3 regions of the Halalkalibacter flavus genome follow, and region 1 is predicted to be linked to each of the others. Evidence: riboswitches for the same ligand, from Rfam matches in the RefSeq annotation. Region 1 holds a riboswitch; each other region holds the start of a gene.
What was found. A riboswitch is a leader RNA that binds a small molecule or an ion and turns the genes downstream of it on or off. The one in region 1 is predicted to bind glycine.
Positions count from the first base shown of each region.

Region 2: linked by a shared signal. The riboswitch ahead of SAY88_RS20285 (lipoyl synthase) and the one ahead of SAY88_RS10835 (alanine/glycine:cation symporter family protein) in region 1 are both predicted to bind glycine.
Region 3: linked by a shared signal. The riboswitch ahead of gcvT (glycine cleavage system aminomethyltransferase GcvT) and the one ahead of SAY88_RS10835 (alanine/glycine:cation symporter family protein) in region 1 are both predicted to bind glycine.

Region 1 covers NZ_JAWRVK010000013.1:95,484-98,768, reverse strand. The annotation lists gene SAY88_RS10845 (hypothetical protein) at 214-348, opposite strand; gene SAY88_RS10840 (iron chelate uptake ABC transporter family permease subunit) at 496-867, opposite strand; glycine riboswitch at 996-1,096, shown strand; glycine riboswitch at 1,099-1,157, shown strand; gene SAY88_RS10835 (alanine/glycine:cation symporter family protein) at 1,449-2,873, shown strand; gene purU (formyltetrahydrofolate deformylase) at 3,284-3,285, opposite strand, start outside.
Region 2 covers NZ_JAWRVK010000042.1:8,693-11,977, reverse strand. The annotation lists gene SAY88_RS20295 (sulfite reductase subunit alpha) at 1-226, opposite strand, end outside; gene SAY88_RS20290 (iron-sulfur cluster biosynthesis family protein) at 615-920, opposite strand; partial or broken gene SAY88_RS20285 (lipoyl synthase) at 960-1,190, opposite strand; glycine riboswitch at 1,326-1,432, opposite strand; gene trxB (thioredoxin-disulfide reductase) at 2,063-3,001, opposite strand; gene trxA (thioredoxin) at 3,048-3,285, opposite strand, start outside.
Region 3 covers NZ_JAWRVK010000018.1:86,699-89,983, forward strand. The annotation lists gene gcvPA (aminomethyl-transferring glycine dehydrogenase subunit GcvPA) at 1-289, opposite strand, end outside; gene gcvT (glycine cleavage system aminomethyltransferase GcvT) at 304-1,398, opposite strand; glycine riboswitch at 1,554-1,660, opposite strand; gene SAY88_RS13500 (DEAD/DEAH box helicase) at 1,892-3,285, shown strand, end outside.

The DNA.
Region 1 (3,285 bases):
TTCAATCTTTTAAGCTTGTCCCATGTACAATTCTGTACACATTACATTTAACTGATTTACTGGTAACTCTCTTTTTCTTCATGGTTCAATTACGTCTCCTAAAATATAGCTATCTATTACCTCCCTTCTGTGTATCTTGTATTATTATAAATGATAACCTAAATATAGTGAACATTCGAAATAGTTAAATAATTTGTAGATTTATATGTTTTTCTAACTATTTCTTTCTTTTCCTATCGATTTCTTATATTTTAAATTTTCCGAATATAGTTTATGAAAATTTAATTGTTGAATAGCTTGGCTGTTAGTAACGTTTCCTTCCCAATCATCTAGAATTACAACCTCCATAACAAACCTCCATTTAGTTTGAAAGTTGTTGGTCAATATATTTTTTCACTAGCTCTTTATCTCCTAAGATTTTTGCTCGTTCTTGATCTTTTATTAATTTTTCTTTGCTCTTTCAAGAATTTCCTCTTCTTCTCATGCTCTCCCTTTTTAAAATTGATTTCGATTCTTTAAAAAAATAAAGAACGACGCTTCGATCCCCGTAGTAAAAATCCCAGCCGGAATGTCTAATGGATAAAAAACCGTCCGGACGACCAGGTGAGCACTAAATACTAGAGCACTACCTATTAAAGAGGAAACGAGAATCAAACTACCAAAAGGGCGTCCTACTAGTTTCCTAGCAATATAAGGGTCGATGAGACCAACAAAACCGATTGTCCCAGCGATAGACACAGCGAAACCTGCCAACAACACACTAAAAAGAAGCAAAAGAAACCGGTACAGCTGAACATGTTTTCCTAATCCGGTTGCAATATCATCCTCTAACTCTTGGAGACTCAGACTTCGAGCTAAAAAAAGCACTAAATTGGGTTATTATATATATCTTAAAATAGACTTAAAGAAATTAATTTACTCCTTAGTAATTTCTGAATATTCAATTGACTTTATCTTTATAATGGAATAAAATGTTATAAAATGCATATAAGCGGATGAATATTGCGGGAGAGACTAAACAATCGTTTAGCACCGAAGGAGCAAGTCCTCAAAAAGTGGACATCAATCTCTCAGGTAAAAGGACCACAATAGGACGCGTCTCTGGAGAGAGCCATGAGCCACCAAAGGAGTTAAACTCTCAGGTAAAAGGACAGAGAAAAATAGGAAACCCCCTATTTTTCTCTGTCTTTTTTTGTGGGGAAAAATAGGAATAACTAAAAAAGGGGGATTTATATAGAATTAATCAAATTTCACAAGCCTTTTCTTTTCAATTACTACTGAGGTCCATGTAGCTGATTGGATGTAAATGGCTACAGAAATCCTTAAAATGACTGTGGGGTCACATGGAACGGACATACCTATCCTGTTTTGCCACCCTCAAAATGTAAGCGCTTCATCATCGAATCGACTAACAGTCTATCAAAATCTAATCTATTAGGAGTGTTGGTATGGAAATATTGGAAATACTAAGTAAAATCAATAACGTATTGTGGGGTCCCCCCAGTCTCATCTTATTATTTGGGACAGGCTTATTTTTAACTTTTGTTTTAAAAGGATTGCAATTTCGCCGTCTCATCTATGCATTTAAGATCGGGTTTGGGAAAGAGGATAGTAATGATGCAACTGCAGAAGGAGATGTTAGTCATTTTAAAGCTCTTATGACGGCACTTGCTGCGACAATAGGGAACGGAAACATTGCTGGTGTTGCCACAGCTATCACACTTGGTGGCCCTGGTGCAATCTTTTGGATGTGGGTTGTTGGTTTACTAGGTATGGCTACAAAATATGGTGAAGCCCTGCTTGCTGTGAAATATCGTGTGAAAAATGATAGTGGCGAATATTCCAGTGGTCCGATGTATTACATCGAACGAGGGCTTGGCAAAAAATATAAACTATTAGCGGTTACCTTTGCCTTATTTGGTGCCTTTGCTGCTTTGGGTATTGGAAATAGTGTACAGTCTAATACCATTGCTGATGTAACAAGCAATAGTTTTGGTATTGTAAACTGGGTAACCGGCTTGATCTTAGTTGTCCTTGTGAGCTTCATTATTTTCGGTGGAATTCAGCGTATTAGTACCGTTGCTAGTTTCTTTGTTCCTATTATGGCGTTCCTTTACATAGGGGGAGCAATCATAATTCTTGCATTAAATTACGAGATGATTATCCCGGCTTTTAAGTTAATCTTTTATTATGCCTTTAACCCTGTGGCGGCGGCCGGTGGTTTCCTAGGTGTTGTTGTAACTGAAGCTATTCGTAACGGGGTTGCTCGTGGAATTTTTTCAAACGAAGCAGGTCTTGGTACAGCTGCTTTAATCGCTGGGAACGCACGTGCAGATCATCCTGTTAAACAAGCGCTCGTTGCCATGACCGGTACATTTATCGTAACGATTGTTGTATGTACAATGACTGGTTTAACACTGCTTATTACAGGGTTTTGGGATGCATCTGGCGGCTTAATTTCCGGTGTAACTCATGATGCAACACTTGAAGGGGGAGCCTTGACCAGCGCAGCGTTTTCTTCTGTTCTAGGTGTAGTTGGTGAATATATTGTTTCATTTTCAGTTATCTTTTTTGGCTTCTCAACAATCGTTGGTTGGTATATATACGGGGAAAAATGCTTTGAGTATTTAGCTGGCTCTAAAGGACTTGCAGGTTATCGTCTTGTTTATATTGCTGCTTGCGGTATTGGGACAGTTGCTAACCTTACAACAGTCTGGGCATTTGCTGATATGGCTAATGCCTTAATGATGATTCCAAACTTAATTGCCCTTCTCCTTCTTTGGAAAGTTATCGTAGCTGAGACAAATGATTACTTCACTAATTTCTACGGTAATGTTAAAGTTGCTCGTTCTGAGGAAAGAGAAATTAGTTAATCGAGTAAGAGGAGTTGATTAATCAAACGATCTCTTCATTACTTTACGTACTGTTTAATATACCGTGGTTCAATTAAATATGAAGTAAATATTCATTCATATAAACTTTTTAACCCTCGATTTCTCCAATAGGAGTTATTGAGGGTTTTGTCTAGGGCTTATCTTTTAGTAAATAGTGATTTAATAATTACCCATTTTTCATTGAGTCCATTATTTTAGCCATACGCCCTATTCTAAACGTTAAATGATAGGAATCTTATACTCCGCTGATCCCCTTTTTTCTCCTGATGTTTTTCCATTAGTATAGAAAAAACAGCCATAACCATCACAAAATTGGTTGGCTGCTATAATATTTTTTGTTATATAAAAAAACAACCTTTTCTCTTAATGCATGACATGATAATACTAACTC
Region 2 (3,285 bases), on a different contig from region 1:
GAGAAGCCACAAGCTCTGGATCATTTGATGGGATAACGCCAAGTGCATCACCTGGGACATAAGAAAGGCCTGACCCTTGTAATGATAACTCAATATGCCTTGTTTCCTTGCTAGAGCCAGCTCTATTTAAATTAATATTTTTTAAAATCTTTGCTTGAAATGGATTGGTCCTTGAAAATGGGAGTTTCTCACTTTTGGCATTTTTAGTATCTAAATTAAGTTTCATAGCTCTTAACCTCCAAAGATAGATATATTGCTTGTATAACAAAAAATAAAATGTATCATCCTAACACTCTAAAACTACTATGTAGCATTTCATAGAGAAACTTAAATAATATAACAAGCATAAAAACAAGCACCATAATGTGATCGAATTTGACTGTACGACTTCTTTACGAAGAAAAAACCATATCTAAAAAATAGCCAACATACCCCACCTAAAATTCGATACGAGCTCTGTTCCTATCAATCTCCTCATCCTCGTAATCTTCGTTTATATTATATTGTCTACCACATAGAACATACTGAATTACTTGTCTTTCTTCTGCTTAGATATCTCTGATATTAGTGTTTCTACCTATACTCATTACTGTATTAAAGATTTTCTTTTTAATTTAATCGTCCCACTGTACACATGCAGTTGAACTTAAGGTTTCTCCAATAAGAAAGCCACGTTCATCTGTATAATCAATTTGGACCTCTTCATCTAAATAACGTTTCGTAAAACGATCCATTCGAATCTGGATCCCCTCGTACTCAATAATCGTATCGTTTCGTCGCGATTCATCAAAAACTAGCGTAAACTTAACAGTCATCCCGCATCCCCCAGCTATATCAGCGTCAATTCGAGGAGATTGTTCGTCCTTGAACACCATTTCTTTTAGCTTTTTCAACGCCACCTCTGTTAACGTAATAACCATCGGATTCTCTCCTTCTCACCAGTGTCCTACCTTTTAATATCACACATTCGCTTTTGCTGCACGGACCTGTTCATCTGCATGGTAGGAAGAGCGAACGAGCGGGCCTGCTTCACAGTGACTAAACCCTTTTAACAATGCAATTTCCTTTAATTCATTAAACTCCTGTGGGCTCTAATATTTTTGTACTTTTAAATGGCGTTTCGTTGGCTGTAGATATTGACCAATTGTTATAATATCAACATCGTTAGCACGAAGGTCATCCATCGTTTCTTGGCTGTACCAACTATAACTTGAAGAAATCTCTTTCTTGCTACTGACTTACTTTTCTATGAAAACTGTTTAAACATTATGCTTCACTACTTTTTTACATACAAAAAAGGACAGAGAAGGGTAGCATAACGTTCTCTACCCTTCTCTGTCCTTTTACCTGAGAGTTTAACTCCATTCTTAATTCAAAGAGTCTTCCCCTTTGGTGGCGTACTACTGTATACGCGCTCTCCAGAGGTGCGTCCCGTTGTGGTTCATTCTACCTGAGAGATTTGTTTCCAAGGGTCTTTTTGGAACTTGCTCCTTCGGTGGCTTGTCGCATTGCACTCTCCCACAACCATCATCCGCCATTATGAAATTATACAGATTGAAACTTTAATTGTTTTTTACTACACATGATTGATCAGAAAAAAATTATCTTCCTACCTGCAGTGAACCTTACTTTCATAGTTTTTAAATCTATATTTCTTTATAGTTTTAATATAAAGACTAGTTGAAGATATTCATATTAATTTGTCAGGTAAACTTACGTGGTTTTTGATAGTACAATAAACTCATATCACTATTAAGTAACTTCTAGACCGTAGATATACTTATACTACTGCTCTACAGAAGACGTCGGATAAGTGTGGAAAAGTAATATTTATCTATTCTACTTGGAATATAATCCATACATATAATGAAAAAGGGAAAGTTCACAAAAGGATGAACTTCCCAAAATGAAGTTAAATTCATATTTTAATTTTCTTGGAATTGCATCTTAGTTTAAATAATCAAAGACTCTAGAAACAACATCCCAAAGTATTGTTCTTTTATGAGCGTAACCTTATTAATAAAATAAGGATTCAACTGGAACTCTCTCAAATACATATAATTTAAAAAGCCTCTAGTATTAATAGATTTTCTAGGTAATGTTGAACTTCTAGTGCTGCAATACATCCATCCCCAGTAGCAGCTACTACCTGCCGGACTGCATTTTGTCTAATATCTCCTATCGCAAAAATTCCAAGGATATTCGTTTTCATTCGATTATCCGTTATGATCCACCCTTCTTCATCCGTAATATTTAGATTTTTCACGAAATCTGAAACAGGGTTCATCCCTATATACTCAAACACACCATCAACCGGAAAACTCTTCTTTTCACCTGTTTTTATATTTTCAATAAGGACATGAGTTACTTTATCCTCTCCTATAATCTCATTGACAACAGTATCATATATCACATCAATTTTATCATTATTAAGCATCCGCTCCACTAAAATAGGCTGAGCTCTGAATTGGTCCCGGCGATGAAGGACGGTTACTTTCTTAGCAAACTTAGTTAAAAAAACCGATTCTTCTACGGCAGAATCTCCCCCACCTATAACAACTAGTTCTTTTCCCCTAAAAAAGGCTCCATCGCAAACGGCACACCATGATACACCTCGACCTGAAAATTCTTCTTCTCCAGGAACGCCCAACTTTTTATATTTAGTACCTGTAGCAATAATGACAGATTTAGTCTGATAAGTTTTATTCCCTGCATATACTACTTTAATATTGCCCTCGTTTACAATGTCTTCTACATTTGCTTGTTCATACCTGGCACCAAAGCGTAAAGAGTGCTCAAACATCTTTTGCGCTAAATCTGGTCCAGATATATGTGAATAGCTAGGGAAATTCTCTATCTCTTCCGTATTTTGAAGTTGTCCACCTGGCACTCCACGATCTAAAATTAACGTTTTAAGATTGGCCCTTGAGGTATAAACAGCGGCTGTCATACCACCAGGACCTGCACCAATAATAATGACATCGTAAATGCTATAGCTCATATACAACACCTCTTCTTTCCAAGTAAACAGGATCTGTTAATACTCCTTAAAGATATTGAGAAATTAAGCCCTTTAATTTCTCCTCTGGAGAAAACCCTAAACTCTGTTTAGCCACTGAACCATTTTTAAAAATTAAAGTAGTAGGAACACTCATAATATTAAATTTTTCTGCTAATTCACTGTTTTCATCAATATTGACATCTCCAAATGTCACATTCTCTATAGTAAGGGATAAACTATCCAATACTGGGGCAATCATTTTACACGGACCACACCATGGCGCG
Region 3 (3,285 bases), on a different contig from region 1:
AAAATTCAGAACGAGAAATGACGTGATCAACAATTGATGGGATGTAATGTTCATATACGCCCGCCCCTAGGAAAGAAGGGGTTTGTTTAAGTGACACATTTTTCGCTGCTAATTCTCGAAAATATGAGATGAGCTCTGGCTCTTTTAAAGCTTCTTTGACATTCATTTCTCCTTTAAAGCGAATTTCACTTGGAATATCAGAAAACAATTCCTCAATTGACTGTACACCGATTGTTTCAAGCATTTCTTTTTGATCTGCATCTGTCATCGGTAAATAACGGTGATTCATGTATGTTCCTCCTCTTACTTCTTATAAAATGGCGTTGATACGACTTGTGCTTTAAGACGCTTTTTACGAACTTGAACTTCTACTTTTGTTCCAAGTGCAGTAACATCTATATCTAGAACGGCAAGGCCGACATTTTTCTTTAATGTAGGAGACTGAGTTCCTGTCGTGACAAAGCCTACTAATTTATCACCAACAAACACTTCATACCCTGTACGAGGGATACCTTTGTCAATCATTTCAAGGCCGACAAGCTTTCTTTTCAGCCCTTCTTCTTTCTGTTTCTTCAACGCTTCTTTCCCAATAAAGTCTGCTTCTTTATTTACTTTTACGGCAAAACCAATTCCAGCCTCAAGTGGGGAAATTTCTTTTGTTAATTCTTGCCCGTAAAGAGGCAGCCTTGCTTCAAAGCGTAATGTATCACGTGCTCCTAATCCACAAGGAACAAGGCCTTCCTCTTTACCTGCTTCAAGCAAGCTTTTCCATAGCTTAGCAGCTTGATCTGCAGCACAGTAAAGCTCAAATCCATCTTCGCCTGTGTAACCAGTTCTCGAAACGAGTGCATTGACACCATCTACGTTTACTTGGTCAGCAAACCGGAAGAACCGAATGGAAGATAAATCAAAAGACGTTCTTTTTTGCAAAATTTGTTCTGCTAGAGGTCCTTGAATCGCTAATTGTGCAATGTCACTAGAAACATTTATTGCTGTTACACCCTCAATGATATGTTGCTGCATCCACTCAACGTCTTTTTCAATGTTTGAGGCATTAATTACGAGTAAATAATCGTCTTCTGCCTTTCTATAAATAAGCAAGTCATCAACTGTCCCGCCATCTTCGTAACACATGGCTGTATATTGCGCCTGCCCATCTACAAGTTTAGATACATCATTGGTCATTAATTTTTGTAAATAATCAAGTGCCCGTGGGCCTTTAACTTCTACTTCACCCATATGTGAAACATCAAATAGCCCTGCCTTTGTACGGACTGCTTCATGCTCTTCTTTAATGCTTAAAAACTGAACGGGAAGATCCCATCCCCCAAAATCAATCGTTTTTGCTCCACCTTCTTTATAAAGATGAAATAGTGGTGTTCTCTTTAAATCAGCCATGATCAAACCTCCTCAAGTTAATTCATAAAATGCAAAAAGGACAGAGTTATACACTATTTTGTGTATAACTCTGTCCTGTAACCAGAAAGTTTCCTATATTCTAAAAGAATATAGTGTCTTCGTAGGTGGCTTATCATAAGCACTCTCCAGAGCTGCGTCAAATAAGAGTCTTTTTTGCCTGAGAGATTCGCATTGATAACACATTATCTAATACTTGCTCCTTCGGCGTTGCATAATTCGCAAGCTCTCCCCTTATTCTCATCCGCAAGTCATTTAATTGTTTTCACTCTTACTCATGAAATTCTTATGAGTGGTACATACTACATGTATAAAACCTTTTAAAATTTAGGCAATAGTTTGTAATTCGGATTTATATTAATATCCTACCAAGTTGAATAGGTTTTCGCAACTGTTTATTTACTAAATCAGATTATTTTATAGTTTTTTTATAATTTCATTCGGATATAGCAGTTTGATTGAAAGGGTGATGAAAATGAAGATTGATATACATTTTGATCAGAATTGGAACGACACCTTCAAGGAAAGATTAGGTCAAGATGGACCTTGGTCTAATTGGGAACTTTTTAAACTAGCGTATGAAGCAGAACAACACCAAATCATACCAGAGTTTCATGGTTTACAAGCACCTAAGCACCTTCCTCAGTTAAAGCCATTTCCACACCAAATTGAAGTGGCAAATACAGTTATTGAGCAAATGAATGGCAAAGCAATACTTGCTGATGAAGTAGGGCTTGGAAAAACAATCGAGGCTGGACTCATCTTAAAAGAGTATATGATCCGTGGGTTAGTAAAAAAAGTATTAATTCTCGTTCCAGCTTCTCTTGTTTCCCAATGGGCGATTGAATTAAATACAAAGTTTCATATTCCGGCTGTTGCTCAACGAAAATCATATGTATGGGAGCAATGTGATGTTGTCGTAGCTTCCATTGATACAGCCAAAAGGCAACCACATCATGATATCGTCTTAGAACAGCCATATGATTTAGTCATTATTGATGAAGCTCATAAACTTAAAAATCCAAAAACGAAAAATTATGAGTTCATTAAAAAGCTGAAGAAGAAATTCTGTTTGTTATTAACCGCAACACCAGTCCAAAACAAGCTAGAGGAAATCTTTAATTTGGTTTCATTGCTTAAACCTGGGCATCTTGGAGATATCTCTTCTTTTGAAAAAGAATATCGTTCGAATAAGAGATCACCTAAAAATGAAGAAAAACTAAGAGAGTTAGTCAACAAAGTCATGGTGCGCAATCGCCGTGAGGAAACTGGCATTGAATGGACGAAACGTATCGTTGAAACGGTACCGATTGATTTTAGTGAATCAGAACGCGCCTTTTATGAAGAGATTGAAAAATTAAATGGTGATTCAAGTCATTTTGGCTTGCTGACTTTAAAAAGGGAATTGTGCAGCAGCAGAGAGGCTGCTTTTATGACACTAAAAAACATGGTTGAACGAGCCCATGCCGAAGGACGAAAACTTCCTGGTGCAGAACGCTTATTGAACAAAATTGGTGAGGTAGAAGGCCATGCAAAAGCCGAGAAAGCACTCGAGATCATCAAGAAAATCAATGATAAAGTTATTATTTTCACTGAATATCGTGCAACACAGTTGTATTTACAATGGTTTTTAAAACAAAATGGCATCTCCTCCGTACCATTTAGAGGAGGATTTAAAAGAGGAAAAAAAGATTGGATGCGTCAGCTCTTCCAAAATCATGCCCAAGTATTAATTGCAACTGAAGCAGGTGGCGAAGGAATCAACTTGCAATTTTGCAGTCATATCATTAACTATGATTTGCCATGGAATCCAATGCGTATTGAACAACGAATTGGGCGTATTCATCGCCTTGGTCAACAAGAAGATGT